DNA from 2 places in the Nitratireductor sp. PBL-C9 genome. Region 1 is predicted to be linked to the other one. Evidence: predicted binding sites of a transcription regulator. Region 1 holds the regulator's gene; the other holds the start of a gene.

Evidence for each region. The regulator PhoB, encoded in region 1, activates phosphate uptake and scavenging genes when phosphate is short. The targets are predictions, from matches to a motif close to TGTCATNNANCTGTCAT.
Region 2: a site for PhoB is predicted at 10,993-11,009, ahead of ACRTG1_RS11835 (esterase-like activity of phytase family protein). Genes of this name have one in related genera too.

What each region holds. Positions count from the first base shown of each region.
Region 1 is NZ_JBPAXW010000010.1:60,321-76,521, reverse strand. It holds gene ACRTG1_RS20055 (response regulator) at 1-2,297, shown strand, start outside; gene ACRTG1_RS20050 (substrate-binding domain-containing protein) at 2,852-3,889, shown strand; gene pstC (phosphate ABC transporter permease subunit PstC) at 3,996-5,468, shown strand; gene pstA (phosphate ABC transporter permease PstA) at 5,465-6,784, shown strand; gene pstB (phosphate ABC transporter ATP-binding protein PstB) at 6,799-7,614, shown strand; gene phoU (phosphate signaling complex protein PhoU) at 7,649-8,359, shown strand; gene phoB (phosphate regulon transcriptional regulator PhoB) at 8,396-9,082, shown strand; gene ACRTG1_RS20020 (hypothetical protein) at 9,166-9,507, opposite strand; gene ACRTG1_RS20015 (DUF1328 domain-containing protein) at 9,596-9,763, opposite strand; gene ACRTG1_RS20010 (response regulator) at 9,896-10,690, opposite strand; gene ACRTG1_RS20005 (NepR family anti-sigma factor) at 10,893-11,099, shown strand; gene ACRTG1_RS20000 (sigma-70 family RNA polymerase sigma factor) at 11,105-11,656, shown strand; gene ACRTG1_RS19995 (response regulator) at 11,721-12,110, opposite strand; gene ACRTG1_RS19990 (Crp/Fnr family transcriptional regulator) at 12,265-13,014, shown strand; gene ACRTG1_RS19985 (AI-2E family transporter) at 12,944-14,092, opposite strand; gene ACRTG1_RS19980 (DUF883 family protein) at 14,258-14,596, shown strand; gene ACRTG1_RS19975 (hypothetical protein) at 14,606-15,052, shown strand; gene ACRTG1_RS19970 (hypothetical protein) at 15,242-15,430, shown strand; gene ACRTG1_RS19965 (Dps family protein) at 15,520-16,029, shown strand; gene ACRTG1_RS19960 (diacylglycerol/lipid kinase family protein) at 16,120-16,201, opposite strand, start outside.
Region 2 is NZ_JBPAXW010000005.1:1,162-17,362, reverse strand. It holds gene rplK (50S ribosomal protein L11) at 1-247, shown strand, start outside; gene rplA (50S ribosomal protein L1) at 252-956, shown strand; gene rplJ (50S ribosomal protein L10) at 1,300-1,818, shown strand; gene rplL (50S ribosomal protein L7/L12) at 1,870-2,247, shown strand; gene rpoB (DNA-directed RNA polymerase subunit beta) at 2,429-6,568, shown strand; gene rpoC (DNA-directed RNA polymerase subunit beta') at 6,719-10,918, shown strand; gene ACRTG1_RS11835 (esterase-like activity of phytase family protein) at 11,172-12,263, shown strand; gene ACRTG1_RS11830 (transcriptional regulator) at 12,343-12,624, opposite strand; gene rpsL (30S ribosomal protein S12) at 13,094-13,465, shown strand; gene rpsG (30S ribosomal protein S7) at 13,525-13,995, shown strand; gene fusA (elongation factor G) at 14,022-16,112, shown strand; partial or broken gene tuf (elongation factor Tu) at 16,188-16,201, shown strand, end outside.

The DNA of each region.
Region 1 (16,201 bases):
CGATCGATTTCGTCTCCCCGGAACTGGCAAGTGCGTTCGAGGAAAGCGAGCAGCGCGTTCTCGACACGAGCGAAGATTACGAGATCGAAGAGGATTTCGAGCAGCCGGGCATCGGCAATTACCGCATCGTGCGGAAGCATCGTGTCGAAACGCAGAGCGGCAAGCCCTATGTGGTCGGCGCGCTGTTCGACATCTCTGACATCCGCAAGCGCGAGAACGATGCCGAAGACGCGCGGCGGCAGCTTGCAGAAGTGCTTGAATCCCTGCCGGCAGGCGTCGTCATTTATGACCGTGATGATCATTATGTGCTGGCCAATCGCAAGCTGCACGAGGCCCTGCCGGCGATGATCCCGGCCATGCAGCCCGGCAAGACCCTGCGCGATGCGGTGCTGCTTGCACATGAGGCGGGATATTTTCGCCAGAGCGGCGATCCGGACCTCGATGCGCTTTATGATGTCGATCCCGAAGCCTGGATCGAAGGCTATCTCCGGTCCTATCAGGTTCGTCACCGGGTGTTTGAGCGCAGCCATGCCAATGGCCGCTGGTTCAAGGCGATCGATACCCGGACCGAAGACGGCACATTTGTCGGCGTGCGCGTTGATATCAGCGAACTCAAGCAGCGCGAGGAAGAACTCCGCAGCGCCCGTGAGGAAGCGATCATCGCGGACCGGGCGAAGTCTGAGTTCCTGGCCAATATGAGCCATGAAATCCGCACGCCCATGAATGGCGTTCTCGGCATGGCAGAGTTGCTTGCCAAGACGGACCTTTCGGCGAAGCAGAAGACATTCGCCGACATTATCCTGAAATCGGGCAATGCGCTGCTCAACATCATCAATGACATTCTCGACTTCTCGAAGATCGATGCCGGGCACATTGTTCTGGATGCAGGTCCGTTTCATCTGGGGGAGGCCGTCGGCGATGTGGTGACCCTGATGTCGTCACGGGCCAAGGAAAAGGATCTGGAGCTGATCGTGCGTGTGGCGCCGGGGCTGTCGCGCGCGGTCGTGGGCGATGTCGGTCGCATCCGGCAGATCCTGACCAATCTCGTCGGCAATGCCGTGAAATTCACCGAGAAGGGGCATGTTCTCGTCAATGTCAGCGGCCAGGAGACGGAGGACGGCAGGGTCGATCTGCAATTCTCGGTGACGGATACGGGCATTGGCATTCCGAGGGAAAAGCTCGCACTGGTGTTCGAGAAATTCAGCCAGGTTGATGCCTCTTCCACCCGCCGTCACGAAGGCACGGGGCTGGGGCTCGCGATCACCTCGCGGCTTGTGGATCTCATGGGCGGCGAAATCGGCGTCGAGAGCGTCGAAGGGCGCGGCTCGACCTTCTGGTTCACCCTGACGCTGCCGAAGGCCACGGATGCGGCGCCCCAGCCCTCGGCCCCCGGCGACGTTTCACACGCCCGAGTTCTCGTCGTCGATGACAATGCCGTCAACCGTATGATCCTCGGCGAGCAGATGGCCCATTGGGGCTTCGATGCCTGCGTTGCCGAAGGGGCAGTGGAGGCGCTGAACGTTCTGAGAGTGTCCACGGAGCTCGGGCTGCGGGTCGACTGTGTGGTCGTGGATTATCAGATGCCGGGCATGAACGGGCTCGACATGGTGGAGGCCATCCGCGCCGAACCCGAAATTGCGCACACGCCGGTGGTGCTGCTCACCTCCGTTGATCAGTCTCTGTCCGGTTTTGGCGCGCGCGACCTGTCCATCGCCTCGCATCTCATCAAGCCGGCGCGCGCCTCGGCGCTTCTGGATGCCGTGGTCAAGGCCATTCATGGCGGTCGAGAAGACGAGGGGGGTGACGGCGTGGAAGTCGCTGCGGAGCCGGAAGTCCGGTCCGATGAAGTGGAGCCTGCAACCTTCATCTCCGAGCCGGAACCGCCGGTTACCGCAATGGGCGGCATCGATGTGCTCGTTGCTGAAGACAATGAGGTGAACCAGCTTGTCTTCCGCCAGATCCTGAGCGAAGCGGGGCTTTCCTTCGAGATTGTCGACAATGGCCGGCTGGCGGTTGAGGCGTGGGAGCACAGCCAGCCGCACCTGGTTTTGATGGATGTCTCAATGCCGGAGATGAACGGGCTGGAGGCAACGCGGGAGATCCGCCGGCTTGAGAAGGTCGCGCGAACGCGCGTTCCCATTATCGGTGTGACTGCGCACGCCCTGAAAGGTGATCGTGATCTGTGCCTGGAATCCGGGATGGACGATTATCTTTCCAAGCCGATCAGTCCGCGCGCGCTGATGGATAAGATCAACTCCTGGGTGAAACATCCGCGCAGAAATTCAATCTTGAAATGAGCCGGCTTTGATTGCTAACTGCCTGTAGGGCAACATTTTTATTCAAATTTTCTGAAAGCGACGCCGACTGGCGTGATCGCGCCATATAATAAACTTAAACCTCTCATTAAAGTTGAAATGATTGGTCGCTGGTTGACCTATCAGGCTTCCGGGCGGGCGGAGATCCACAGGGCCATGGGTGGTCCAAACGAGCCCCAACAGGATCTATCCGGGTTTTTAACCCAGCCAAGTGTGATTTGCCTTTCTCAGGCTTTCCCCCGCCCGGCTTTTTAAGCGGGTCCAACAGGCTTTCGGCCAAGTCTGGACCAGGCTCCTTGCCCCTCGGCCAGAACCTGTTTCTTCCCTTCATATGACAGTTTCCATGCGACGGCGTCTGTCTTGTCCGATCTGCGCCTTCTGTCGTCCTGATGGGCGAATAGTCTGAGAAACAACGGTTTTCTCATACGTAATCGGGCTGACATGTAAGTGTCATGGAACTGTTACACAGAGTTGTTATTCCGCTCCCCGACGCCGAGAGGGCGTCTGACCGAATTCCGAACAGGGAGCTGTCTCCAATGAACAAATTCCTCCTCACCGCTTCGGCGGCCACGATCGCCCTTGTCGGTGCGGTCGGTGCGGCTGCGGCCCGCGATCAGGTCCAGATTGCCGGTTCGTCGACCGTTCTCCCCTACGCGAAGATCGTTGCCGAGAACTTCGGCGAGACCTTCCCGAGCTTCAAGACGCCTGTCGTCGAGTCCGGCGGTTCCTCCGCTGGCCTGAAGGAGTTCTGCAAGGGCGTCGGTGAAGACACGATCGACATCGCCAACGCTTCGCGCAAAATCCGCGAAAAGGAAGTTGCTGCCTGCGCCGAAAACGGCGTGAAGGAAATCCAGGAAGTCCAGTTCGGCTATGACGGCATCGTCTTCGCCACCGACATCCAGGGCCAGGACTGGGCGCTCGAGCCGATCGACGTCTACAAGGCGCTGGCTGCCAAGGTTGCTGTTGACGGCAAGCTCGTCGACAACCCCTACAAGAAGTGGAACGAAGTCAATCCGGACCTGCCGGAGTGGGACATTGCTGCCTACATCCCGGGTGAGAAGCACGGCACCCGCGAAGTCTTCGAAGAGAAGGTTCTCGCTGCTGGCTGTGAAGCTGCTGGCGGTCTGAAGGCTGCTGAAGAGGCTGGCCTGGACGAAGACGCCGCTGAAGACGCCTGCATCGCGGTCCGCAAGGATGGCGGCGCGGTCGACATCGACGGCGACTACACCGAGACCCTCGCTCGCATCGACGCCAACAAGACCGGCGTTGGCGTGTTCGGCCTCTCCTTCTACGAGAACAATGCCGACAAGCTGAAGGTCGCAACGATCAACGGTGTCACGCCGACCGTCGAGACCATCTCGACCGGTGAGTATCCGGTGTCGCGTCCGCTTCAGTTCTACGTGAAGAAGGCGCACATCGGCGTTGTTCCGGGCCTCAAGGAATATGTTGAGTTCTTCCTCGACGACCAGATGGTCGGCCCGGAGAGCCCGCTTGCCGATTACGGCCTGGTTCCGGCTCCGGATGCAGAGCGCGACGCACAGCGCGAAGCTTTCTCCGCTGGCGAGACCATGTAATCCGGTTTTCGCATGACGACGCAGGCGGCTCATTGGCCGCCTGCGTTTTCGTCTCTGCGAAATTGGTCTGAATGACGCTGCCGGTTCCTGCCGGCGAGGAGGCTTTGTGTCCTGGGGACTTCTCCTTACGATCATCGTGTTCATTGGCGTTGTCGGTTATGTGCTCGGCAATGCGCGCGCGAAGAACCAGATCGCAACCGCGACTGAAAAGCCGCATTCGCGGGCGCACTACCATGGCTGGTGGGTGTTTCTTCTTGCGGTTCTGCCGGCGCTGTTCTTCATGGCGGCCTGGTCGGCCGGCAGCTATGCCTATGTGGATCGCGCGGTAAGCGAACAACTGCCTGCGCAGACCGAAGACAGCGCGATTGCGAGCCGTTCGCTGGCGCTGGGCATGGTGCACAATCTTGCCGAAGGCCTGCGCCGGATTGAAGGCGACCCCGCTTTCGCCCAGGTGCCGCAGAGCTTTGAAGAGCTGCGTCCGATCCTTGCCGAACGCGGCGTGGCGCTTGCCTCCGACACGCAGGACTACATGATCCCCATCGCGCTCGATCTGAATGCGATGCAGGACAATGCGGCGATGATCGGCACCGTGCTGGCGATCCTCATCGCACTGGGTGGCGCCTATCTTGGCCTGAGAAGCGTTCGCCCGCGCAGCCGCGCCCGCAACAATGTCGAGCGCGTCATCACCTGGGGCCTTCTGGCCGCATCCACCATCGCCATTCTGACGACGGTGGGCATCGTGTTCTCGATGCTGTTCGAGACGATCCATTTCTTCCGCTCGGTTTCGCTGAGCAACTTCTTCCTCGGAACGGTCTGGGATCCGCGCTTTGCGGCCGCAGGCGCAGAGGCGCAGGAAGGCCAGTTCGGCCTCATCCCGCTTCTTGCCGGCACGGTCTACATCGCCTTCGTGGCCATGCTGTTTGCCGTGCCCGTCGGTCTCATGGCGGCGATCTACATGGCCGAATATGCGTCCAAGCGGGTGCGTTCGGTGGTCAAGCCGCTGCTTGAGGTTCTGGCCGGCATCCCGACCATCGTCTACGGCTTCTTCGCCATGGTCACGGTCGGCCCGTTCCTGCGCGACATCAGCGCGGCGATTGCCGGCGGTCCGGGCTTCATTCAGGCGCAGAGCGTTCTGACGGCCGGCCTCGTGATGGGCATCATGCTCATCCCGTTCGTGTCCTCGCTGTCCGATGACATCATCACCGCTGTTCCGCGCGCCATGCGCGACGGTTCGCTCGGCCTTGGCGCAACGCGGTCCGAGACGATCAAGCGCGTCATCCTGCCGGCGGCTCTGCCGGGCATTGTCGGTGCGCTTCTGCTTACGGCGTCACGCGCCATCGGTGAGACCATGATCGTGGTTCTGGCCGCCGGCGTTGCCGCAAATCTCACGCTCAACCCGTTCGAAGCGATGACGACGATCACCGTCAAGATCGTCAACCAGCTTACCGGCGACCTGGAGTTCACCTCTCCGCAGACGCTGGTGGCCTTCGCACTGGGCATGACCCTGTTCGTGCTCACGCTCGGCATGAATGTCTTCGCGCTCTACATCGTGCGCAAATACCGGGAGCAATACGAATGAGCGACGCTGTCTACAAAGGGGGCAACGCCCCCCGCGCAGCCGCCGCGCGGCGCGACATCGGCATCAAGAAGCGTTATGCGGCAGAGCAGCGCTTCAGGATGTATGGCGTGGCGGCCATCGCCGTCGGCCTCTTCTTCCTGGCTGCGCTCCTGTGGTCGGTGGTTTCCAATGGCTACACCGCCTTCTGGCAGACCTCGATCAATCTGGACGTCACCTTCGCCGAGAGCGTGATCGACCCGAATGGCGAGCGCGCGACCGATCCAAACAAGCTTCTGACGGCCAATTATCCCAAGCTTGCGACCGAAGCGCTTGTGGCGAAACTCGGGGTTGATCCCGAAGACCGCAAGCTGGTTCGCGAAGTGGGCGGGCTCATCTCCAATGGCGTGCGCACGCAGCTGCGCGACATGGTGGTGTCCGATCCCGCGATCATCGGCACGACACGGAATGTTTGGGTGCTGGCGAGCGGCGATGTCGATTCCGCCGTGAAGGGGCAGGTCAATCTTGAGGTGGATGAAAGCCGCCGAAAGGTTTCCGACCAGCAGCTCACATGGATCCGCACGATGGAAGCGGACGGGGTTCTGGAGCAGCGCTTCAACACCGGTCTCTTCACCCGTGGCGCATCAAGCCGCCCTGAAACGGCCGGCATGGGCGTGGCCATCGTCGGTTCGCTCTACATGATGATGATCGTGCTGCTTCTGGCGCTGCCCATTGGCGTTGCCGCTTCGATCTATCTTGAAGAGTTCGCACCACAGAACAAGCTGACCGATCTTATCGAGGTCAACATCAACAATCTGGCGGCCGTGCCGTCCATCGTCTTCGGTCTTCTGGGCCTGGCCGTGTTCATCAACTTCATGCATCTGCCGCGCTCCGCCTCTCTGGTGGGCGGCCTCGTGCTGACGCTGATGACCCTGCCGACGATCATCATCGCAACGCGCGCAGCGCTGCGGGCCGTGCCGCCCTCCATCCGTGCGGCAGCTCTCGGCCTCGGCGCTTCGCGCACCCAGACGGTGTTTCACCATGTGCTGCCGCTGGCCGCGCCCGGCATTCTCACGGGCACGATCATCGGTCTGGCGCAGGCGCTTGGCGAAACCGCACCGCTGCTTCTGATCGGCATGGTGGCCTTCGTGGCTGATTACCCGACCACGCCGCTCGATCCCGCTACGGCGCTGCCGGTTCAGATCTACATGTGGGCGAACGAGGCCGAACGCGCGTTTGTCGAGCGCACCTCGGGCGCTATCATGGTGTTGTTGCTGTTCCTCGCCGTGATGAACATTACCGCCATTATTCTGCGGCGGCGCGTCGAGCGTCGCTGGTAACGGAGTGGAAGGACATGAACATGCTCACTGATGCTGCTGTTGAAGAAGCACTGGATGCGAGCCAGAACTCGGACACCCTCAAGATGCGCGGTGAAGACGTCTGCGTCTTCTACGGCGAGAAACAGGCGCTGTTCGGCGTCAATCTCGACGTGCGCGAAAACCAGGTGACCGCGCTGATCGGCCCCTCGGGCTGTGGCAAATCCACGTTCCTGCGCTGCCTGAACCGCATGAACGACACGATCGACATTGCCCGGATCACCGGCAAGATCACGCTCGATGGCGAGGATATCTACGATCCCCGCATCGATGTGGTGGAGCTGCGCGCCCGGGTCGGCATGGTCTTCCAGAAGCCCAATCCGTTCCCCAAGTCGATCTACGAGAACATCGCCTACGGTCCGCGCATTCACGGTCTGGCGACGAAGAAGTCGGAGTTCGACGAGGTCGTGGAAGCGAGTCTCCAGAAGGCTGGCCTCTTCAATGAGGTGAAGGACCGCCTGCATGAGCCCGGCACCGGTCTTTCCGGTGGTCAGCAGCAGCGCTTATGCATCGCGCGCGCCATTGCCGTGTCGCCGGAAGTGATCCTGATGGACGAGCCCTGCTCGGCGCTCGATCCCATCGCCACCGCCAAGGTGGAAGAGCTGATTGACGAGCTGCGCGAGAACTACACGATCGTGATCGTCACGCACTCCATGCAGCAGGCGGCCCGCGTCTCGCAGCGCACGGCCATGTTCCATCTCGGCAATCTGGTCGAGGAAGGCCCGACGGACAAGATGTTCACCAATCCGGATGACAAGCGCACCCAGGATTACATCACCGGACGCTTCGGCTGACGGCGCGGCAAACGCACAGATAAGGAACCAGACCATGGGCGAGCACACAGTCAGCTCCTTCGATGAGGAACTCGGTGAAATCGACCGCCTCATCCGCGACATGGGCGATCTCTCCGGCGAGATGACGCGCGCTTCCACCAGGGCGCTACTGCACTCCGATACGGCGCTTGCACAGCGCATCATCTCCGATGACACGATCATGGACGCCAAGCAGCGTGACCTTGATGAGCGCGCCATCACGCTCATCGCAAAGCGCCAGCCGATGGCGCAGGATCTGCGCAGCGTCGTGGGCGCCATCCGCATGGCGGCTGATCTCGAGCGCATCGGCGATCTGGCCAAGAACATCGCCAAGCGCGTCGGCGCCGTGGGCGAAAGCGCCACGCCGCGCACGCTTGCGCATTCCATCGACGCGATGGCCGGCCTCGTGCTGAAACAGGTCAATTCGGTGGTCGAGCACTATGTGGCGCGCAATGCCGAGGCGTTAATCCGGCTGCGCGACGAGGATGAGGAAATCGACATTCAGTACACGTCGGTTTTCCGCGAACTCCTCACCTACATGATGGAAGACCCGCGCAACATCACGGCCTGCACGCACCTCCTGTTCTGTGCGAAAAATCTTGAGCGTATCGGCGACCATGTGACCAATATCGCCGAAAATGCCTATTATGTGGTGACGGGGTCCCAGCTTCCGGTCCAGCGGCCGAAGCTTGACGAAACACAGATGACGGTCGAATCCGATGTCTAACCGGCCGTAGACTGCCCGAGGAGAATGCCTGCCATGATTGCCCCCAAGGTCATGGTCGTTGAAGACGACGAACCGCTTTGCGTCTTGCTCAAGTACAATCTGGAAGCCGAAGGCTATCAGGTCGAGATGATCTCTCGCGGCGATGAAGCCGAAGTGCGCCTGCAGGAAAACGTACCCGATCTGCTCGTTCTGGACTGGATGGTTCCGGCCGTTTCCGGCATCGAGCTGTGCCGCCGGCTGCGCATGCGCCCCGAAACGGAGCGCCTGCCGATCATCATGCTCACCGCCCGTGGCGAGGAAAGCGACCGCGTGCGCGGCCTTTCAACCGGCGCGGACGACTATCTGGTGAAGCCTTTCTCGACGCCGGAATTCGTGGCGCGTGTTCGCGCGCTTCTGCGGCGCGCGAAGCCGGAAGTGCTCTCGACGGTTCTTTCGGTCGGGGACATCGTGCTCGACCGTGAATCGCACCGTGTCTATCGCCGCAAGAACGAGATCCGTCTTGGGCCGACAGAGTTCCGCCTCCTGGAATTCATGATGCAGCATCCCGGCCGCGTCTTCTCGCGAAGCCAGCTGCTCGACAATGTCTGGGGCGAGACGATCTATATCGATGAGCGCACCGTGGACGTGCATGTGGGGCGTTTGCGCAAGGCCGTGAACCACGGGCGTCTGCCCGATGTGATCCGCACCATTCGCGGCGCGGGCTATGCTATCCGCGAAGCCTGACAGACGCGATACAGCCATTAAAAAAGCCCCGGTTCGACCGGGGCTTTTTCGTTGAAGCTCTTCGCCCGTTATTTCGTGGCCCGTTATTTCGTGGCGGCGTGTCCGGGGCGGGCATGCTCGTTCTGCGCCACGGCAAAGCTCGTCACCGGCTCGATGGAAGCTGTCAGCTCGCCATTGCTGGTGATGTCCCACTCCAGGATCGCATCGTCATAGACAAGTGCGGGATCCACATAGACGCAGGTGGCGAGAACCTGCGGCGCTTCGGTTTCCAGCTCGCGCATTGCAACCGGCTTCTCCGCCTCGCACTCCTCAAACGTCTCGTAGACCGGGGTGGGGGCGGGCAGTTCCTGGCATTCGCGCGTGTCGCCGGCCCCCACATTGCCTGAGCAGCCGACAATCAAAAGAAGTGCAGCGATGTGTTCCATGGCTTTCTCCTTTCATTGTCTTCACGAAACGGAAGCCATGGATGGTCCGGTTCGCTTATGCCGCATTCGTTTATGTGTGCGTCGCCGTTTAGCGACCGCGTTTCAGAAGGCCCATGATCAGCGAGATAGCGAGCAGGGCGAGGAAGATGTAGAAGAGGATCTGCGCAATGCCTGCCGAAGCGCCGGCAATTCCGCCGAAACCGAGTGCGCCGGCGATGATCGCGACGACAAGGAATATCAGGGCCCAGTATAGCATTCTGTCTCTCCGTTTAGTTATGCCGGTTAAACGTCTGGCATTCGGATTTGGTTCCGCCGGAGAGATTTTGGGCAAAAGAAAAGCCGCCCGGAGGCGGCTTTTTTGAGAAACGCGTGAAGAAGCGGGGGCCTGTCAGGCCGCCGCGTGCGCCTGCTGATCGAAGAAGAGCGCCTGGCTGATGAGCGCCTTGACCATTTCCGGGCTGAACGGCTTGGTCACAAGGAAAGTCGGTTCCGGGCGCTCGCCCGTCAGAAGCCGCTCGGGGAAGGCGGTGATGAAGATGACCGGCACGGTGGCCGTGTCGAGGATCTCGTTCACCGCATCAAGGCCTGAACTGCCATCGGCAAGCTGAATGTCGGCCAGCACCATTTTCGGCTGCGTCTTGGCAAACATTTCGACCGCCTGCTTGTGGGTGCGGGCCGTGCCGACCACGCGATGCCCGAGGCTTTCGACCATTTCCTCGATGTCCATGGCGATCAGGGGTTCGTCCTCGATGATGAGGATGTCTGTCGCCACCTGACGGGAAATCTCCTCGCTGGCTTCGCGCAGCATCGTGTTGATGCCTTTCATATCCGTCTCGAGAATTTCCGCAGCCTCTTCCGGCCGGAAATTCTCTACGGCCACCAGCAGGAAGGCCTGACGCGGACGGGGCGCGAGCGAAGAAAGGTTGCTCATGGCCCGCTTTTCCCATGCCGAGCTCGGCGTGCCTTCGGGGACCGGAACGTCCAGCGTTTCAAACAGCGATGTGAAGAGCCTGAAGAGGGCGATCTTGTCGGTCGATGCCTCGGGAAAGATGCTCGTATCGGCGATCAACGCTTCAAGCGTCGCAGCCACCAGTGCGTCACCGCTGGACTGGGAGCCGGAAACGGCCCGGGAAAAGCGCCGCAGGTAAGGAAGGTGCGGAGCGATACGCGCTGACAGGGTCATGGATTTCAAGTCTCCCTCAAGACATGGCAATGAGAATTAGTGCATTTGTGACGGGTGAAACGCCCCATATGCGAAAATGTTCCCGTCGGAGGGAACGAATTCCGCTCAATGGCGTTTGAAAGCAGACGAGACAGTTGTGGCCCGGGCGATGCGGACGGTTTCGGGTCATTGGGAGACCAGATTTGATGGAAAAAGACAGGGCATGAATTACGGCAAACCAAACACCCGAGGAAGCTTGACCCGGCGCGGCAAGGATGAAGACCCGCTCGGCGCAAACTCAGAGATCGGACGCAAGCTCAGGCAATATTACGACGACCTGGTAACGGAAGATATTCCGGATCGGTTCAGCGACCTTCTCAACCAGCTTGAGCAGAAAAGCGGCGCTGAAACGGCCGGAAACAAGGACTGATATATATGAGTGTTTATCCGGGCTTTCGTGACGATCTACTGGCCGCTGTGCCAAGCCTGCGCGCCTTCGCCGTTTCGCTTTCAAAAAGTGCGGACCGGGCGGACGATCTCGTGCAGGAATCGCTGGTCAAGGCGTGGGACAAACAGAACAGCTATCAGCCGGGCACCAATCTGAAAGCTTGGCTCTTCACCATCCTTCGCAACGAGTTCTACTCGCAGATGCGCAAGCGCAAGCGCGAGGTCGAAGACGCGGACGGTGCGATCACCGGACGTCTGTCGGTGCACCCGGCGCAGGAGGGTTCGGTCGATCTGAAGGACTTCCGGCGCGCTCTCGAGCAATTGCCCGAAGACCAGCGTGAAGCGATCATCCTGATCGGCGCGTCCGGCTTTTCCTATGAGGAAGCGGCGGAGATCTGCGATTGCGCGGTCGGCACGATCAAGAGCCGCGTGAGCCGCGCCAGAACGCGCCTGCAGGAAATCCTCGAGATTTCAGGTGAGGGCGATTTCGGGCCAGATGCCATCTCGACCCAGATCACCAATACGGCCTTCATCGCCTAGGTCCTGAGCCAGGATTGCCGTGCGTCCCTTGGGGCGCACATAGGGCAATCTGGTCTGACCGCTCTCAGTCCTTCCCGGCGCTTGAGCCGACAATCGCCTGGGACAGCGCGTCTATAAGGTCGCTGTCCCTGTAAGGCTTTTCAACGATCCTGATACCACCGAACGCCTCGAACACCTGGTGGCTTGAGGCGTAGCCGGTGGCGAAGATGAAGGGGATGCGCCGCGCCTGAAGCAGGCGGGCGAACTCGTCTGTCCAGTTGTCGGACAGCTTGATGTCGAGGATCGCTGTCGAAATTCCCCGGCTTTCCAGAACGTCGGGTCCCAGGTCATCGAAGGTGCCGACAGTGAACACGTCCGTTGCGCCGTGCTCCTTGCACAGTTCTTCGAGGCTCATTGCGATCATGGCTTCGTCTTCGACGAGCAGGACGCGGGCGCCCTCCAGAGGTTTCTTCAAGCAGACATCCTTCCGACGCCAGAGAATTCGTTACTCTTTGCCATCTCATTACCCGTGTAGATTGTCATTAAAAAAAGACGTGTCTGTACGATTTGCGGGAACCGCTCGCACTGGATGCGGCTTTCCTATTCAGCAATGAACCGGGGGCCAGTCAGTGACAAAAGAACAGGAATTCACCCACAAGAGTCTGCCCTGCCAGCAATGTCCCTTGAGAAAGCGCGAGGTCTTTCGCGATTTCGAGGGGGATGAACTGGAGTTCGTCGGTCGTTTCAAGAAGGGCGATCTGGCGGTGAAGAAGGGGGCGACCGTTTTAGTGGAAGGCGCGCACAATCCGCATCTCTATACGGTACTTTCCGGCTGGGGCTTTCGCTACAAGCTCCTGGAAGACGGACGTCGCCAGATCGTCAATTATGTGATGCCGGGCGATCTCGTCGGGCTGCAGGGCAGTCTGATGGGCGAGATGAAGCACTCGGTCGAGGCGCTCTCGCAGATGTCCTTATGCGTGTTCGAGAAGGCCGAGCTGTTTTCGCTCTACAAGAAGTTTCCCGAACTCGCCTACGACATCACCTGGATCGCTTCGCGTGAGGAATGCATGCTCGACGACCATCTCCTGACCGTTGGCCGGCGAACGGCGCTGGAGAAAGTCGCCTATCTGCTTGTCTTCATTCTGGACCGCGCGCGGCAAAGCGGGCTCTCGAGGAACGGGACGCTTGCCCTGACCCAGCAGCACGTGGCCGACACGTTGGGCATTTCTCTGGTGCACACCAACAAGACGATCGCCCGCCTTGCCAGCCGCAATCACCTGAAATGGGAGGATGGCGGCTGCAAGATCCTCAATCAGGAGGCCTTGGCCGAACTGGCGGGCTGGACTCCCGGCTCAGGGGGGAAGCGGCCTTTTCTATAGGCGTTGGCGGTATCGCCTTCGCCCTGTGGCGATGGGCCTTGGCGGGTGTCGGCGGTTCGATGCCGGGGATGATGTTGCCGGCCATGGCGTAAATCGTCAGGAGTACGGGAATGGCGATGAAGCCTCCGATCGGCCCCCACATCCAAAGCCAGAATGCGATCGACAGAAACACGATGAACGGGTTGAGCGTCATTCGCCGGCCAATGACGGTCGGCGTCACGAACTGGGCTTCCGTGGCGTTGACGGCCAGATAGATGAGCGGCGGCAGGAAACTTGCTGTCAGCGTGTCGAAGGTCGCAAGTCCGACGCCCAGCAGAATGATGGCCATCACTGCCGGGCCGATATAGATCACGAAGTTGAGCAGGGTCGCCATTGCGCCCCAGAGCGCGGGGGAGGGAACGCCCAGAAGCCACATCGCCACGGTGACGGCGACGCCCAGCCCGATATTGATGATGGTGATCGACAGGAGATAGTCGGACACCGCATTCTCCACGTCGCGGAAGATGTGCGCCACGCGCCAGCGCAGACGCCGGCCAAAGCACAGGCGCAGGATCGTCGCGCGGGTTTCATGGCGCGTCGCCACGAAAAAATAGAGGCTGGCGAAGAAGATGAGCAGCTGCGCCAGAAGCGATGGCGCAAGCACGGCAACGCTTTCGACCGTGGAGCCTTCTTCCACCGACACCGTCACGCTGGAACCGCCGGTCACTGAACGGATCTGCTCCTGCAGCCCCTTGATCGTGTCGAGCGGCTGCCGGAGGCTGGAGAGCTGAAGCTGCAACTGGCTCCAGATCTGCGGCAGCCGGTCGGCCCATGCGGTCAGGGGGGTGGCGATGGCGACGAGAAAGCCCCCCACCAGCGCAATGAAGATCAGCACCACCGCGACAGCAGAAATCGAAGGCCAGACGCCCATGCGCTCAAGCCGCGTTGCGATGGGGCCGAGCATCAGGCCGATGAAGATGGCAAGGGTCATGGGAGCAAGCAGAAAGCGCCCGTAATGCAGCATCACGACAAAGGCGATGAGCCCCAGAAGGATGACCGAAGTCTGCGCGCTCGCGGTGAGTGCGGTTTCCAGTGTCATAATGTGGGAGCGTTTGCCCCCCGGGCTGCTTTGTGATTGATCCATGCAACTTTTCCAGAAATGTTTCATTAGAAAATAGACCGCCGGGTAATTGGTTCCGTGCTAAATGGAACTTCACATATTGTTTGGCGTTGGCTTGGAACTGAAACATTGGAGAATGCTGAGATGGCAACCACGGCAGCGAAATCCGCACGCACCGAGAAAAACGACGAAGTGACCACCGGCGATCTGGAAAAGGACATCCAGCAGCTGCGCTCCGACATGGCTCAACTGATTAGCCATCTCAAGGACATGGGTGGCCAGTCGGGCGAAGCGGCGCGCAAGGCGGCCGGCGAGCGCTTCGAGCAGCTGCGCGGCCAGGGCGAGGCAGCCTTCAACAGCGTGAAGGACAGCTCGCAGGAACTGGAGAAAGAGCTGGCCCGCACCGTTCGCGAGCGCCCGTTCACCTCGCTGGCGCTGGCCGTTGGAGCCGGCTTCCTGCTGGCTCTCGCCACGCGCCGCTAGGCCGCTGTGATGCTGGCAAGACTGCTTGCCTCCGTTGCGACCGGAGAAGTGTCGGCCTCGCTCAAGCGCGCGCGGGTCGCATCCATGTTCTATGCGCTCGCCGCGTTTCTGGGTCTGTTCGGCATTGGCTTTCTCGTTCTGGCGGGGTTCATTGCCGCTGCGGACGAATGGGGTACGCTCGAGGCCGCGCTTGGCTTCGGCCTTGGTTTCGTGGCCATGGCGCTTGTCGTCCTTGTCAGCCTCAGGATCTGGACCCGTGCCGAACAGCGCCGCGCGCGTGAGCGCCGCGTTTCCGATGCGGGCGTTCTGGCTGGAACGGCGGCACTGACGCTGCTTCCCTCGCTCCTCTCGCGCACCGGCAAGTTCGGTGCGCTCGCCCTTCCCGTGCTCGTGGCCGTTGGCTACGCAATCTACCGCGAGAACAGCGGTGGCGATCCGGATGGCGACGCCGGTTAGTCGGGTGGGAACACCTGACGTCCGCAGGAATGCGGACCAAAGGCGGTTGGCGTGGGGCAGCGTTTCCACGAAACGATAAGCCGCTCCAGCCAGGTTTGAGCCGGCCAATCCGGCTCACTTTTTTGCACTGCAATGGAACTCTCCCTCGGCCACGGCATTGGTCGAGGGAAGAAGACAGGAGCAGTGATCATGCCTGAAAACAAGACGACTTCTCAGGAGGCGCGCCAGGGACGGCGCGGCTTCCCGGTTCTCATGGTTCTGGTGTTCGGTCTTCTGCTGGCAGCTGTCGTCTGGTGGGGTGTCGAGGTCTATGGCCTGATGCTCGATGAAGAACAGGCCATAGAGTTGCCCGCCGCCGAAGACGGGCCGACTGGATGAAGCGGCTTACCGCGCAATTGTTTCACCAGCTTGTTTCACCGGCTTCATGAGATTCCCGTATTCAAGATACTCAATCAAAGGAGAGACCAATGAGCGATGCAGCTGAAGTTCTCAAACCCAAGACCCATGCCGACAAGATGGACATTGGCATTTCCGATGCGGACCGCAGGGAAATTGCCGCAGGGCTTTCGGAGATCCTCGTCGACACCTACAGGCTCCTGATCAAGACCCACATCTATCACTGGAATGTCGTCGGCCCGCTGTTCCATTCGATCCATGTTCTGACCGAGGAGCAGTACAACGCCCTGTTTGAAGCAACGGACATCATCGCCGAGCGGGTTCGTGCGCTGGGCCATCACGCGCCCATTCTGGCGGGCAAGGGTGTCGACACGTCCATCGAGCTTCGCGCCTCGGGCCGCTCGGCCCTTGAGATGGTGCAGGATCTGGTTGAGGACCATGAGGAAGCCGTTCGCAAGATGCGCGACATCGGCGCTGCCGCAGATGAAAAGGGTGACATGGTCACCGCCGACATGCTGACCGAGCGCCTGACCTTCCACGAGAAGGCGCTGTGGATGCTGCGCTCGATCATCGCCGACTAACGTGTGAGAAACGCGCGGCATCAAAAAAAGCCCCGGCCAGATTAGCCGGGGCTTTTGTCGTTCTGCGCCTGTATGTTTCTGGAATTGCGCCTAGAAGGGCCAAAGGCTCTGGTCGGCCGGCCGGGGCATCACCACGCGGAGCGCGCCCGGATGCAGCCTGATGCGGGTCTCG
Region 2 (16,201 bases), on a different contig from region 1:
CTACCAGGACAAGTCCTTCACCTTCACGATGAAGACGCCTCCGGTGAGCTACTTCCTCAAGAAGGCAATCAACCTGAAGTCCGGTTCCAAGGAGCCCGGCAAGGTGGTTGCTGGCAAGATTTCGCGCGACAAGGTTCGCGAGATCGCGGAAGCCAAGCTTAAAGATCTGAACGCGACGGACGTCGAAGCAGCCATGCGCATGGTCGAAGGTTCGGCACGCTCCATGGGCCTGGAAGTGGAGGGCTGACGATATGGCGACGAAACTTTCCAAGCGCGTTGCGAAGTCCCGTGAAGGTATTGATCGCGACAAGGAATACGCTCTCGATGAGGCCGTTGCGCTCCTGAAGGACCGTGCAACCGCGAAGTTCGACGAGACCATCGAAGTTGCGATGAACCTCGGCGTCGACCCGCGCCACGCTGACCAGATGGTCCGCGGTGTGGTCAACCTGCCGAACGGCACGGGCCGTACGGTTCGCGTTGCCGTCTTCGCAAAGGGCGACAAGGCTGAAGAAGCAAAGGCAGCTGGTGCAGACATCGTCGGCGCCGAAGAGCTGGTTGAGAGCGTCCAGAAGGGCGAGATCAACTTTGATCGCTGCATTGCAACGCCGGACATGATGCCGCTGGTCGGCCGTCTCGGTAAGGTGCTTGGCCCGCGTGGCCTGATGCCGAACCCGAAGGTCGGCACCGTGACGCCGGACGTCACGGGCGCGGTCAAGGCTTCCAAGGGCGGCGCCGTTGAGTTCCGCGTCGAGAAGGCCGGTATCGTGCATGCAGGCGTTGGCAAGGCTTCCTTCGACGCCAAGGCCATTGCCGAGAACGTGCGCGCCTTCACCGATGCGGTGATCAAGGCGAAGCCGGCCGGCGCAAAGGGCAACTATGTGAAGAAGGTGGCTCTCACCTCGACCATGGGCCCGGGTCTGCGCATCGACGTTGGCAGCCTGTCGGCCGAAGGCTGATGAATTCCGGGGAGGGCGCTCCGGCGCCTTCCCCAAGACTTTCCGGATCGCAAGATCTGGAAGCCGGAAGGAAACTTCCGGAACATCCTGTCCGAGATTGCAGGCGGCTCGCCTTAATACTTTTAAAGGGCCTGCATGAGACGGGTGGGACCGGATAACGGAGCCTGGCTCCGGTTGATGGTTCGAACCGTGTTGGCCTTTTGTTTGATCCGGGTTTTCCGGTCAGCGAAGGGGGACAGGATCCTCGAGCGTCGCTTGGGTGATCCGAGTTTGCGGATGCCCTGCGGCAAAAGGCAAACCGGCGGATATTTCCTTCGGGAAACTCCGTCAAATGGAGAAGGCAGTGGACAGAGCGGAAAAACGCGAATTCGTCGCGGACCTGAACGAGGTGTTCAACAACACCGGTTCGGTCGTCGTAGCCCACTATGCCGGTCTGACCGTCGCGCAGATGAACGATCTTCGTTCCAAGATGCGCGGTGCAGGCGGCACAGTTAAGGTTGCGAAAAACCGTCTCGCCAAAATCGCCCTTCAGGGAACCCCGTCCGAGAGCATTCAGGCCCTTTTCGAAGGCCAGACCCTGATTGCTTATTCGGACGATCCGGTTGTCGCTCCTCGGGTCGCCAATGACTTCGCCAAGGCAAATGACAAGCTTGTCATTCTTGGCGGTGCCATGGGTGAGACCGCGCTCGATTCCGATGGTGTGAAGGCTCTTGCCTCGCTGCCGTCGCTGGACGAGCTGAGGGCGAAGCTGGTCGGCATGATTTCTACGCCGGCCACCCGGATCGCTCAGGTTGTCAACGCGCCCGCGGGTCAGCTCGCGCGCGTCTTTGGCGCCTATTCCAAGAAGGACGAGGCGGCGTGATGCCGGTCCTCAAGACCAACAACACAGTTCGAACACAAAAGGAAATGTACAATGGCTGATCTTGCTAAGATCGTTGAAGACCTGTCGAGCCTGACCGTCCTCGAGGCGGCTGAGCTCTCCAAGATGCTTGAAGAGAAGTGGGGCGTCTCCGCTGCTGCTCCGGTGGCTGTTGCTGCTGCTGCAGGCGGTGCTGCTGGTGGCGAAGCTGCTGAAGAGAAGACCGAGTTCGACGTCGTTCTCACCGATGCAGGCGCACAGAAGATCAACGTGATCAAGGAAGTCCGCGGCATCACCGGCCTGGGCCTCAAGGAAGCCAAGGACCTCGTTGAGTCCGCTCCGAAGCCGATCAAGGAAGGCGTGTCCAAGGACGAAGCCGAGAAGATCAAGGGTCAGCTTGAAGGCGCTGGCGCTAAAGTTGAGCTGAAGTAATTCGGCGTCCGGTCCGCGCGGATTTCCGATCTGCGCGGACCGGAACTTTGAAGACGGAACCGGAACCTCTTTCCTGTGGGCCGCAAGCGGCTTTCAGGAAACGGGTTTTTATCCGTTTGGATTGACCGCCGGGATGGCGGTTCACGTGGTGCATGCAAGCCAGGCAGGGCAAGGAGCGACGATGGCCGAGACCCAAACGTTTAATGGTCGCAGGCGGGTACGCAAATTCTTCGGAAAGATTCCGGAAGTTGCGGAGATGCCGAACCTGATTGAGGTTCAGAAGGCATCCTATGACCAGTTCCTGATGGTCGAGGAGCCCCAGGGCGGGCGACCTGACGAGGGGCTTCAGGCGGTGTTCAAGTCGGTGTTCCCGATCTCGGACTTCGCCGGTACGGCGATGCTCGAATTCGTGGACTACGAGTTCGAAGAGCCGAAGTTCGATGTGGACGAGTGCCGGCAGCGCGATCTTACTTTCGCTGCGCCGCTCAAGGTGACGCTGCGCCTGATCGTCTTCGATGTGGATGAGGACACCGGCGCCAAGTCCATCAAGGACATCAAGGAGCAGGACGTCTACATGGGCGACATGCCGCTCATGACGTCCAACGGCACCTTCATCGTCAACGGTACCGAGCGCGTCATCGTCTCCCAGATGCACCGTTCGCCGGGCGTGTTCTTCGACCACGACAAGGGCAAGTCGCACTCGTCGGGCAAGCTTCTGTTTGCCGCGCGCGTCATTCCCTATCGCGGTTCCTGGCTCGACATCGAGTTCGACGCCAAGGACATCGTCCACGCGCGTATCGACCGCCGCCGCAAGCTTCCCGCGACGTCGCTTCTGATGGCGCTGGGCATGGACGGCGAAGAGATCCTGTCCACCTTCTACGATCAGCTGACCTATCAGCGCGACGGTGAGAACTGGCGCGTGCCGTATACGGTTGAGCGCTACAAGGGCCTCAAGGCCACTGCAGATCTCGTCGACGCGGACAGCGGCGAAGTGGTCGTTGAAGCCGGCAAGAAGATCACCGCGCGTCAGGCAAAGATGCTTGCAGAGAAGGGCCTCAAGGCCATTCACGCGACGGAAGAAGACCTGCTCGGCAACTATCTGGCCGAAGACATCGTCAACATGGAAACCGGCGAGATCTTCCTCGAGGCCGGTGACGAGATCGACGAGAAGACCCTCAAGGTTCTTCTGGAAGCCGGTGTCGACGAAGTCCACTTCCTGGACATCGACCACGTCAATGTGGGCGGTTACATCCGCAACACGCTGGCTGCCGACAAGAACGAGTCGCGCCAGGACGCGCTGTTCGACATCTACCGTGTCATGCGCCCGGGCGAGCCGCCCACGCTTGAGACGGCCGAAGCGATGTTCCATTCGCTGTTCTTCGACGCCGAGCGCTACGACCTGTCGGCCGTTGGTCGCGTGAAGATGAACATGCGTCTCGAGCTCGACGCCGAGGACACCGTGCGCGTTCTGCGCAAGGAAGACATCGTCGCCGTGGTCAAGACGCTGGTTGAGCTTCGCGACGGCAAGGGCGAGATCGACGACATCGACAATCTCGGCAACCGCCGTGTGCGTTCCGTCGGCGAGCTGATGGAAAACCAGTACCGCGTCGGCCTGCTCCGCATGGAGCGTGCGATCAAGGAACGCATGTCCTCGATCGAGATCGACACGGTCATGCCGCAGGACCTGATCAACGCGAAGCCGGCGGCTGCCGCCGTGCGCGAGTTCTTCGGTTCCTCGCAGCTTTCGCAGTTCATGGACCAGACCAACCCGCTCTCAGAGATCACCCACAAGCGTCGTCTTTCGGCGCTTGGACCGGGCGGTCTGACGCGTGAGCGTGCGGGCTTCGAAGTGCGCGACGTGCACCCGACCCACTATGGCCGTATCTGCCCGATTGAGACGCCGGAAGGCCCGAACATCGGTCTGATCAACTCGCTTGCCACCTTCGCCCGCGTCAACAAGTACGGCTTCATCGAGAGCCCGTACCGCAAGATCGTGGACGGCAAGGTCACGCAGGACGTCGTCTATCTCTCCGCCATGGAAGAGGCCAAGCACTACGTTGCACAGGCCAATGCCGTGATCGGTGAAGATGGTGCGTTCACGGATGAATTCGTCATCTGCCGCCATGCCGGCGAGGTGATGATGGCTCCGCGCGAGAACGTCGATCTGATGGACGTGTCGCCCAAGCAGCTCGTGTCGGTCGCGGCAGCGCTCATTCCGTTCCTTGAGAACGATGACGCCAACCGCGCACTGATGGGCTCGAACATGCAGCGTCAGGCCGTGCCGCTGGTGCGCGCCGAGGCTCCGTTCGTCGGCACCGGCATGGAGCCGATCGTGGCGCGCGACTCCGGCGCTGCCATCGCGGCCCGCCGTACGGGCATCGTCGACCAGGTGGATGCGACGCGTATCGTTATCCGCGCCACCGAGGATGTGGATGCATCGCGCTCCGGCGTCGACATCTACCGTCTGATGAAGTTCCAGCGTTCCAACCAGAACACCTGCGTCAACCAGCGTCCGCTGGTGCGTGTGGGCGACCGGATCAACAAGGGCGACATCCTTGCCGATGGTCCGTCGACGGATCTGGGTGATCTGGCGCTTGGCCGCAACGTGCTCGTCGCGTTCATGCCCTGGAACGGCTACAACTACGAGGACTCCATCCTTCTGTCCGAGCGCATCGTTCGCGATGACGTCTTCACCTCCATTCACATCGAGGAATTCGAGGTGATGGCGCGTGATACGAAGCTTGGACCGGAAGAAATCACGCGCGACATTCCGAACGTTTCGGAAGAAGCGCTGAAGAACCTCGACGAAGCCGGCATCACCTATATCGGTGCTGAAGTTCAGCCGGGCGACATTCTCGTCGGCAAGATCACGCCGAAGGGCGAGAGCCCGATGACGCCGGAAGAGAAGCTTCTGCGCGCCATCTTCGGTGAGAAGGCTTCGGATGTCCGCGACACCTCCATGCGTATGCCGCCCGGCACGTATGGCACGGTCGTCGAAGTGCGCGTCTTCAACCGCCACGGCGTTGAGAAGGACGAGCGCGCCATGGCTATCGAGCGCGAGGAGATCGAACGCCTCGCAAAGGACCGTGACGACGAGCAGTCGATCCTCGACCGCAACGTCTACGCGCGCCTTTCCGACATGCTCGTTGGCAAGCAGGCAATCGCCGGTCCGAAGGGCTTCAAGAAGGGCAGCGAGCTTTCCGCTGATGCGCTGAGCGAGTATCCGCGTTCGCAGTGGTGGCAGTTTGCCGTCGAGGACGAGAAGCAGCAGGAAGCGCTCGAAGCGCTGCGTGCACAGTATGACGAGTCCAAGAAGGCGCTCGAGCAGCGCTTCATGGACAAGGTCGAGAAGGTGCAGCGCGGCGACGAGATGCCGCCCGGCGTGATGAAGATGGTCAAGGTCTTCGTTGCCGTTAAGCGCAAGATGCAGCCCGGCGATAAGATGGCCGGTCGTCACGGCAACAAGGGTGTCGTGTCGCGCATCGTGCCGGTTGAAGATATGCCGTTCCTTGATGACGGTCAGCATGTCGACATCGTGCTGAACCCGCTTGGCGTGCCGAGCCGCATGAACGTCGGACAGATCCTCGAGACGCACCTTGGCTGGGCCTGTGCCGGCATGGGGCAGCAGATCGGCGACCTGATCGACAGCTACAAGGAAAGCGGCGACATCAAGCCGTTGCGCCAGACCATCGAGGCCGTCATTCCCGAGAATGACCGCAACGAGCCGGTTCGCCAGTATGACGACGAGAGCGTCGTGCGTCTGGGCGAGCAGATGCGTCGCGGTGTTTCGATTGCAACGCCGGTCTTCGACGGCGCGCATGAGGCTGACGTCAACGACATGCTGGAGCTGGCCGGTATGAAGACCTCTGGCCAGGTCACGCTTTACGACGGACGTACGGGCGAAGCCTTCGACCGTCAGGTGACCGTGGGCTACATCTACATGCTGAAGCTGCATCACCTGGTGGACGACAAGATCCACGCCCGTTCGATCGGCCCGTACTCGCTCGTTACCCAGCAGCCGCTGGGTGGTAAGGCGCAGTTCGGCGGTCAGCGCTTCGGTGAGATGGAGGTCTGGGCGCTGGAAGCTTACGGCGCGGCCTACACGCTGCAGGAAATGCTGACGGTGAAGTCGGACGACGTGGCAGGCCGTACCAAGGTCTACGAAGCCATCGTGCGCGGCGACGACACGTTCGAGGCAGGCATTCCCGAGAGCTTCAACGTTCTCGTCAAGGAAATGCGCTCGCTCGGTCTCAATGTGGAGCTTGAAAACTCCCGCATTGAAGGATCCGAGGCTGAGCAGCTGCCCGACGCGGCTGAATAAGCGTTACGGCGTGTCGCGGGATTGCCCGCGACACGCATTCGTCGTTCGCACGGCAGCATAGCGGCCGAGCATTTGAACCGGTGAGGCAGGCGGCGGCAGCCAACACCGAAGTTTGAAAAAGGGACAATGCGTCCCGAAAAGGAGATCGGCATGAACCAAGAGGTCATGAATCTTTTCAACCCTCAGGCGCCGGCACAGACTTTCGATTCGATCAGGATTTCTCTCGCTAGCCCCGAGAAAATTCTTTCCTGGTCGTATGGCGAGATCAAGAAGCCCGAGACCATCAACTACCGCACGTTCAAGCCCGAGCGTGACGGTCTGTTCTGCGCGCGCATCTTTGGTCCGATCAAGGATTACGAATGCCTGTGCGGCAAGTACAAGCGCATGAAGTACAAGGGCGTCATCTGCGAGAAGTGCGGCGTTGAAGTCACGCTGTCGCGGGTGCGTCGCGAGCGTATGGGCCACATCGAGCTGGCCGCTCCGGTCGCTCACATCTGGTTCCTGAAGTCGCTGCCGTCGCGCATCGGCACGCTGCTCGACATGACCCTGAAGGACATCGAGCGGGTTCTCTATTTCGAGAACTACATCGTCACCGAGCCGGGTCTGACGGCGCTTAAGGAAAATCAGCTCCTCTCCGAAGAAGAGTATCTGATCGCGGTCGACGAGTATGGTGAAGACCAGTTCACCGCCATGATCGGCGCCGAGGCGATCCATCACCTTCTGGAATCGATGGAACTGGAGAAGATCGCCGGCGATCTGCGCTCCGAGCTCGCGTCCACCACGTCCGAGCTGAAGCAGAAGAAGCTTCTGAAGCGCCTCAAGGTGGTCGAGAACTTCCTGGAGTCGGGCAACCGTCCGGAGTGGATGATCATGAAGATCGTCCCGGTCATTCCGCCGGATCTGCGTCCGCTGGTTCCGCTGGATGGCGGTCGTTTCGCGACCTCGGATCTGAACGACCTCTACCGTCGTGTGATCAACCGTAACAACCGTCTGAAGCGTCTGATCGAGCTGCGCGCACCGGGCATCATCATCCGCAACGAGAAGCGCATGCTTCAGGAATCCGTGGATGCGCTGTTCGACAACGGCCGCCGCGGCCGCGTTATCACGGGTGCCAACAAGCGTCCGCTGAAGTCGCTCTCCGACATGCTCAAGGGCAAGCAGGGCCGCTTCCGTCAGAACCTGCTCGGCAAGCGCGTCGACTACTCCGGCCGTTCGGTGATCGTGACCGGTCCCGAGCTGAAGCTGCACCAGTGCGGCCTGCCGAAGAAGATGGCTCTGGAGCTCTTCAAGCCGTTCATCTACGCTCGTCTCGACGCGAAGGGCTATTCGTCTACCGTCAAGCAGGCGAAGAAGCTGGTCGAGAAGGAAAAGCCGGAAGTCTGGGATATCCTGGACGAGGTCATCCGCGAGCATCCGGTTCTTCTGAACCGCGCGCCGACGCTGCACCGTCTGGGCATCCAGGCGTTCGAGCCCACCCTCATCGAAGGCAAGGCGATCCAGCTGCACCCGTTGGTCTGTACCGCGTTCAACGCCGACTTCGACGGCGACCAGATGGCCGTTCACGTGCCGCTGTCGCTCGAAGCGCAGCTTGAAGCGCGCGTCCTGATGATGTCGACCAACAACATTCTCCACCCGGCCTCCGGCGCACCGATCATCGTGCCGTCGCAGGATATGGTTCTCGGACTCTACTACCTGTCCATCATGAACCAGAACGAACCGGGTGAGGGCATGGTGTTCGCCGACATGGGCGAGCTGCATCACGCACTCGAGACCGGCGTCGTCACGCTGCACACCAAGATCAAGGGCCGTTTCAAGACTGTCGACGCGGAGGGCAACCCCGTATCGCAGATCCACGAGACCACGCCTGGCCGTATGATCGTTGGCGAGCTTCTGCCGAAGAACCACAATGTGCCCTTCGACATCTGCAACCAGGAACTGACCAAGAAGAACATCTCCAAGATGATCGACACGGTCTACCGTCACTGCGGTCAGAAAGAGACGGTCATTTTCTGTGACCGCGTCATGCAGCTCGGCTTCGGCCATGCCTGCCGCGCCGGCATTTCGTTCGGCAAGGACGACATGGTCATTCCAGACACCAAGGAAAACCTGGTGGCCGAGACGGAGGCGCTCGCGAAGGAATACGAGCAGCAGTACAATGACGGCCTGATCACCCAGGGCGAGAAGTACAACAAGGTCGTCGACGCCTGGGCCAAGTGCTCGGAAAAGGTCGCCGACGAGATGATGAAGCGCATTAAGGCGGTCGAATTCGACGATGACGGTCGCCAGAAGCCGATGAACTCGGTCTACATGATGTCGCACTCCGGTGCCCGTGGTTCGCCGGCGCAGATGCGTCAGCTTGCCGGCATGCGCGGCCTGATGGCCCGTCCGGATGGCTCCATCATTGAGACGCCGATCATCTCGAACTTCAAGGAAGGCCTGACCGTGATGGAGTACTTCAACTCCACCCACGGCGCCCGTAAGGGTCTGGCCGACACGGCTCTGAAGACGGCTAACTCGGGTTACCTGACCCGCCGTCTGGTTGACGTGGCTCAGGACTGCATTGTCACCGTGCCGGATTGCGGCACCGACAAGGGCCTGACCATGCAGCCGATCGTCGACGCCGGTCAGGTGGTCGCTTCCATCGGCCAGCGCGTGCTGGGCCGTACCGCGCTTGATGACATCATCAATCCGGCAACCGAAGAAGTCATCGTTGCTGCCGGTCGCCTGATCGACGAGCGTGACGTTGAAGCCATCGAGAAGGCAGGCATCCAGTCCGTCCGCATCCGCTCGGCGCTGACCTGTGAAGTGCGCGTCGGCGTCTGCGCGGTCTGCTACGGCCGTGACCTTGCACGCGGTACGCCGGTCAACATCGGTGAAGCTGTCGGCGTCATCGCCGCTCAGTCGATCGGTGAACCGGGCACGCAGCTCACCATGCGTACCTTCCACATGGGTGGTACGGCGCAGGTGGTCGACCAGTCGTTCCTCGAAGCTTCCTTCGAAGGCACGGTCAAGGTTCGCAACCGCAATGTGGTGCGCAACTCCGAAGGCGATCTCATCGTGATGGGCCGCAACATGGCGGTTCTCATCATGGACGAGAACGGCGAGGAACGTGCTAGCCACCGCCTGACCTACGGTTCGCGTCTGTTCATCGACGAGGGCGACAAGGTGAAGCGCGGTCAGCGTATCTCCGAGTGGGATCCCTACACCCGTCCGATGCTCACCGAAGTGGAAGGCACCGTGGCGTTCGAGGATCTGGTGGATGGCGTGTCGGTTCAGGAAACCGCCGACGAATCCACCGGTATCACGAAGCGCGAGGTCATCGACTGGCGTTCGACGCCGCGCGGCACCGACCTGAAGCCGGCTCTGACGATCCTCGACTCCAAGGGCAAGATCTCCAAGCTTGCTCGTGGTGGCGACGCGCGGTTCCTGCTTTCGGTGGAAACGGTTCTCTCCGTGGAGCCGGGCTCCAAGGTGATGCCGGGCGACGTGATTGCACGTATCCCGACCGAAAGTGCCCGTACGAAGGACATTACCGGTGGTCTGCCGCGCGTTGCGGAACTGTTCGAGGCCCGTCGTCCGAAGGATCACGCCATCATCGCCGAGATCGATGGTACGGTTCGCTTCGGCCGCGACTACAAGAACAAGCGCCGCATCATCATCGAGCCGCATGACGCGACTCTGGAGCCTGCGGAATACCTCATTCCCAAGGGCAAGCCGTTCCATCTTCAGGACGGCGACCAGATCGAGAAGGGCGACTTCATTCTCGACGGCAACCCGGCGCCGCACGACATCCTGGCGATCAAGGGCGTGGAGGCTCTGGCTTCCTACCTGGTCAACGAAATCCAGGAGGTCTATCGCTTGCAGGGCGTGTTGATCAACGACAAGCACATCGAGGTGATCGTTCGCCAGATGCTGCAGAAGATCGAGATCACGGCACAGGGCGACTCGACCTACATTCCGGGCGATCACGTCGACTCCGTGGAGTTCGACGAGGTCAACGACCGGTTGGTGGAAGAGGGCAAGAAGCCTGCCGAGGGCCAGCCGGTCCTGCTTGGCATCACCAAGGCTTCGCTGCAGACGCCGTCCTTCATCTCCGCGGCCTCCTTCCAGGAGACCACCCGCGTGCTGACCGAGGCGGCTGTTGCCGGCAAGGTCGACACGCTGCAGGGCCTGAAGGAAAACGTCATCGTCGGTCGCCTGATCCCGGCCGGTACGGGTGGCGCGATGAGCCAGGTTCGCCGGATTGCGCGCTCGCGCGACGATCTGATCCTGGACGAGCGTCGCAAGACCTCGGGCGTGGAAATGGCGGATCCGATGATCGCCGACATGACGACGAGTGCTGCCGAGTAATCGGCAGACCTCTTCTCAGAGAATGCAGAAGCCGGGCCTTGTGCCCGGCTTTTCTTTTGGCAGTCCACCGCCATCGTCGCGTGTCTGTCACCCGGCTGCATCATGAGGTTCTCCAGATCGCCGTGCGTTCATCCGGACGCACAAAAGGCGATCCAAACCATCGATGGAGCGTCGGATAAGCCGAAAACCGGTTTCGGTTCGTCGGTCCGATGCTCTGGAGGCGCATTCGCGCCCGGTTCACGGAGAAGACCTCATGTTCAGGAAATTAGTGCTCGCTGCCGCATTGTCCGTTTCGGCGCAGTCTCTGGCTCATGCCGAAGCCATGATGAAGCCCGCTTATCTCGGCGAAATCGTCCTCCCCAGCGGTCTCATGATCTCCGGTGTCGAGTTCGGCGGCATTTCCGGCCTGGACTACGACGCGGATGCGGATCTGTTCTATGCGATTTCGGACGACCGGTCGGAGAAAGCGCCGACGCGCTTCTACCGTCTGAAGCTTGTGATCGAGGAAGACGGCGTGAAGGGCGTCGACATTGTTTCGAGCCATGTGCTGCAGGGTGAGAATGGCGAGCCCTTCGCGGCCAAGACGATCGATCCCGAAGCGATCCGCTACGATGGTGCGCGCCAGAGCGTGTTCTGGTCGAGCGAACGGGATGCCAAAGGCAATCCGACGCTCTTTGAGGCCAAACCGGACGGCGCGTTCAAGCGCAGTTTCGCGGTCCCCGGCGCTTATCTTCCCGATGAGGCCGGCGAGCGCGGCATTCGCAACAATCTGGCGTTCGAGGGGCTGACGCTTTCGGTCGATGGAGAGACGATCTGGGTCGCGACCGAGAATGCGCTCGTTCAGGACGGACCGAAAGCGACGCTTGAGGCGGGCAGCCCTTCGCGTATCCTTGGTTTCAACGTCGAAAGCGGCGAGCCGGTTGCCGAATATGTCTACGAAACCGGAACGATCCACCAGAAGTCGGAAACCGAGCCTTACTATAACGACAATGGTCTGACGGAGATCCTCGAGATCGACGCCGGCACGTTTCTCGCGGTCGAGCGCTCCTTTGCGCTGGGGACCGGAAACGAGATCAATCTCTATCGGGTCGAAACGGCGGGTGCGACCGATATTCTCGGTGCTGACAGCATCGCAGACCGCGATGTCACGCCGGTCAGCAAGACGCATGTTCTGAAGATCGGGGAAGGGGACTTCGGTCTCGACGTGGACAACATCGAATCCCTGACCTGGGGGCCCGTCATTGCTGGCCGGAAGACGCTGGTTCTGGCTTCCGACAACAATTTCAACCCGAACGGCCAGTTCACCCAGTTCGTGGTGTTCGCCCTGGATGCGCCTTCTCAGTAAAGCGGGACGACTGAGGCGCGCTCATAAAGAAGAAGCCCGGCGCGATGGCCGGGCTTCCTGTCTCTGATCCGTGAAGGGGTCAGACCGGTTCGTCGAAGGTGACGATTGCGATCTCGCCTTCAAGCGCTCCCTGCCAGGCCGACAGGTGTGGTTCTTCATCGGGCTCGCCCTGCATGTCGCCGATCTGGTCCAGCTCGGCTTCCGCGTAGCCTTCGCGCGCGAGGGCTTCCAGCGCCAGCCGCACCGCCGTGTCGTCGTCCGGGGCCTGCAGCATGATATGCACGCCCTCGCTCTCATCACCCTTTTCGCGCCAGACCCGGCCGGTGATGATGGTGACGGGGCGATGTTCAGATTCGCTCATGGTGATTCCTGATTCTTGCCAACCGGCAATCGCTTACTATATGAAGCCTGCTTCTCGCATGCGGGATTGGAGAATGACAGAGATGGAGCGCCGTTTTGGTTCGAAATGGCGCTGTTTCGGGAAATAATCTGTCGTTTTAACCCTGTCTGGCTCGGCGATGGCCTGCGGTACAAGATAATCCTGGCGGCGGGGTTGACGGTTAACCCTCATGCGAGTAATTACCGCTTCGTCCGAGCCGATGTGAGGCTTTTTCTTTCGGGGCGACGCGCCCCGGATCAGGTCTCAAACAGGGTTCGTTTTTGCGAGCGACAGAATTTGCGGCGCATGAAGCGGAAACGCTTCCTCTGCTTTTTGTCCGGGCAAGACCGTTAAAAGCGGTTTGCAGCCTGGATTTGTGCGTAGAGCAAATTTTTGTTCTGGATGCGGCCCTCGGGCTTGAGACACGGAATTTGTAACAAGGGAAGGTTTGATGCCTACCGTTAACCAGTTGATCCGCAAGCCGCGCATTGCGCCGGTTAAGCGCAATAAGGTTCCGGCCATGCAGGCCAACCCGCAGAAGCGGGGTGTTTGCACGCGTGTTTACACGACGACGCCGAAGAAGCCGAACTCGGCCATGCGTAAGGTGGCCAAGATCCGCCTCGCCAATGGCTTCGAGGTCATCGGCTATATCCCGGGTGAGGGGCATAACCTTCAGGAGCACTCCGTGGTGATGATCCGCGGCGGCCGCGTGAAGGACCTTCCGGGTGTTCGCTACCACATCATCCGTGGTGTGCTTGACACCCAGGGTGTGAAGAACCGCAAGCAGCGTCGTTCGAAGTACGGCGCAAAGCGTCCGAAGTAGGATATCCGGCTTCGGCGCTTTGATTTTGAGCCGGGCCTCGAAGGTAAGAGACGAAAAACATGTCCCGACGCCACCGTGCAGAAAAACGAGAGATCAACCCCGATCCGAAATTCGGTGATACGGTTGTGACCAAGTTCATGAACGCCATCATGCTTGATGGCAAGAAGTCGGCTGCCGAGCGCATCGTTTACGGTGCATTCGACCAGGTAGAAGACAAGATGAAGCAGGAGCCTGTTGGTGTGTTCCATCAGGCGCTTGATAACGTTGCTCCGCACGTCGAGGTTCGTTCCCGTCGTGTTGGTGGTGCGACCTATCAGGTTCCGGTCGATGTTCGTCCTGAGCGTCGCCAGGCTCTGGCCATTCGTTGGCTGATTGCAGCTGCCCGCAAGCGCAACGAAACGACCATGGTCGATCGTCTGTCCGGCGAGCTGCTCGACGCAGCAAACAATCGCGGCACTGCCGTCAAGAAGCGCGAAGACACGCACAAGATGGCTGAAGCCAACCGCGCGTTCTCGCACTACCGCTGGTAGCCGTAGGATCGAAAAGGTACACGACGATGTCCCGCGAATATAAGCTCGAAGATTACCGTAACTTCGGTATCATGGCGCATATCGACGCCGGTAAGACGACGACGACCGAGCGTATCCTGTTCTACACCGGTAAGAACCACAAGATGGGCGAGACGCATGATGGCGCTTCGACCATGGACTGGATGGAGCAGGAGCAGGAGCGCGGTATCACCATTACTTCGGCTGCGACGACGACGTCGTGGACCGGTCGTGATGGCGCTACCCGCCGCTTTAACATCATCGACACCCCCGGCCACGTTGACTTCACCATTGAAGTCGAGCGTTCGCTGCGTGTGCTCGACGGTGCGGTTGCTCTGCTCGACTCCAACGCCGGTGTTGAGCCGCAGACCGAGACTGTCTGGCGTCAGGCTGACAAGTATCATGTCCCGCGCATGATCTTCTGTAACAAGATGGACAAGATCGGCGCGGACTTCTACCGCTGCCTCGACATGATCAAGTCGCGTCTTGGTGCCACGCCGCTCGCCATCCAGCTCCCGATCGGTGCAGAGAACGACTTCCAGGGCGTTGTCGACCTCATCGAGATGAAGGCTGTTGTGTGGCGCGACGAGTCGCTCGGCGCTCAGTGGGACATCGTTGAGATCCCGGCCGATCTTCAGGCGAAAGCCGAAGAATACCGCGAGCTGATGATCGAGACGGCTGTCGAGATCGACGAAGGTGCGATGGAGCGTTACCTCGAGGGCGAAATGCCTTCGAATGACGAGCTTCGCCAGCTGATCCGGAAGGGCACGATCAACGTGAACTTCCATCCGGTCCTCTGCGGCACCGCGTTCAAGAACAAGGGTGTGCAGCCGCTGCTCGACGCCGTCGTCGACTTCCTGCCTTCCCCGCTTGAAGTTCCGGCGATCAAGGGCATCGATCCGAAGACCGAAGCAGAGATCGAACGCGTTTCTTCCGACGAAGAGCCGCTTTCCATGCTCGCCTTCAAGATCATGAACGATCCGTTCGTTGGCTCGCTCACCTTCTGCCGCATCTATTCGGGTGTGCTGAACAAGGGTGTTTCGCTGTCCAACACCGTGAAGGACAAGCGTGAGCGCATCGGCCGCATGCTGCAGATGCACTCCAACTCGCGTTCCGATCTGGAAGTTGCTTACGCCGGCGACATCGTCGCTCTGGCAGGCCTGAAAGAGACGACCACGGGCGACACGCTCTGCGATCCGCTGAAGCCGGTCATTCTCGAGCGCATGGAGTTCCCGGATCCGGTGATCCAGATCGCCATCGAGCCGAAGACCAAGGGCGACCAGGAAAAGATGGGCCTCGCGCTCAACCGCCTGGCAGCAGAAGATCCGTCCTTCCGCGTCAAATCCGACGAGGAATCCGGTCAGACCATCATCGCCGGCATGGGTGAGCTTCACCTCGACATCATCGTCGACCGCCTGAAGCGTGAATTCAAGGTCGAGGCCAATGTGGGCGCCCCGCAGGTTGCATACCGCGAGACGATCACCCGCGAAGCCGAGATCGACTACACGCACAAGAAGCAGTCCGGTGGTTCGGGCCAGTTCGCCCGCGTCAAGATCGTGTTCGCGCCGAACACCGAGAGCGAGGAATTCGAGTTCGAATCCAAGATCGTCGGCGGTTCGGTTCCGAAGGAATACATTCCCGGTGTCCAGAAGGGTATCGAGAGCGTTCTTTCCTCCGGTCCGGTTGCAGGCTTCCCGATGCTCGGCGTGAAAGCCACGCTGATCGACGGCGCCTACCACGACGTTGACTCCTCGGTCCTCGCGTTCGAGATCGCCGCCCGCGCAGCCTTCCGTGAAGGCGCCCAGAAGGCGGGTGCGCAGCTTCTCGAGCCGATCATGAAGGTCGAGGTTGTGACGCCGGAAGAATATGTGGGCAGCATCATCGGTGACCTGAACGGTCGTCGCGGTCAGATCCAGGGCCAGGAGCCGCGCGGTATCGCTACGGTGATTAATGCCATGGTTCCGCTGGCAAACATGTTCAAGTACGTCGACACGCTGCGTTCGATGTCGCAGGGCCGCGCCCAGTACACGATGCAGTTCGATCACTACGAGCCGGTTCCCAGCGCTGTGGCGCAGGAGATCCAGAAGAAATACGCATAATTCGCTCAACGCACGTCGTTACGGATTATCGAAAGTTGAAAGAGCCCGAACGGGCACAAGGAATGGAGAGCTCACATGGCCAAAGGTAA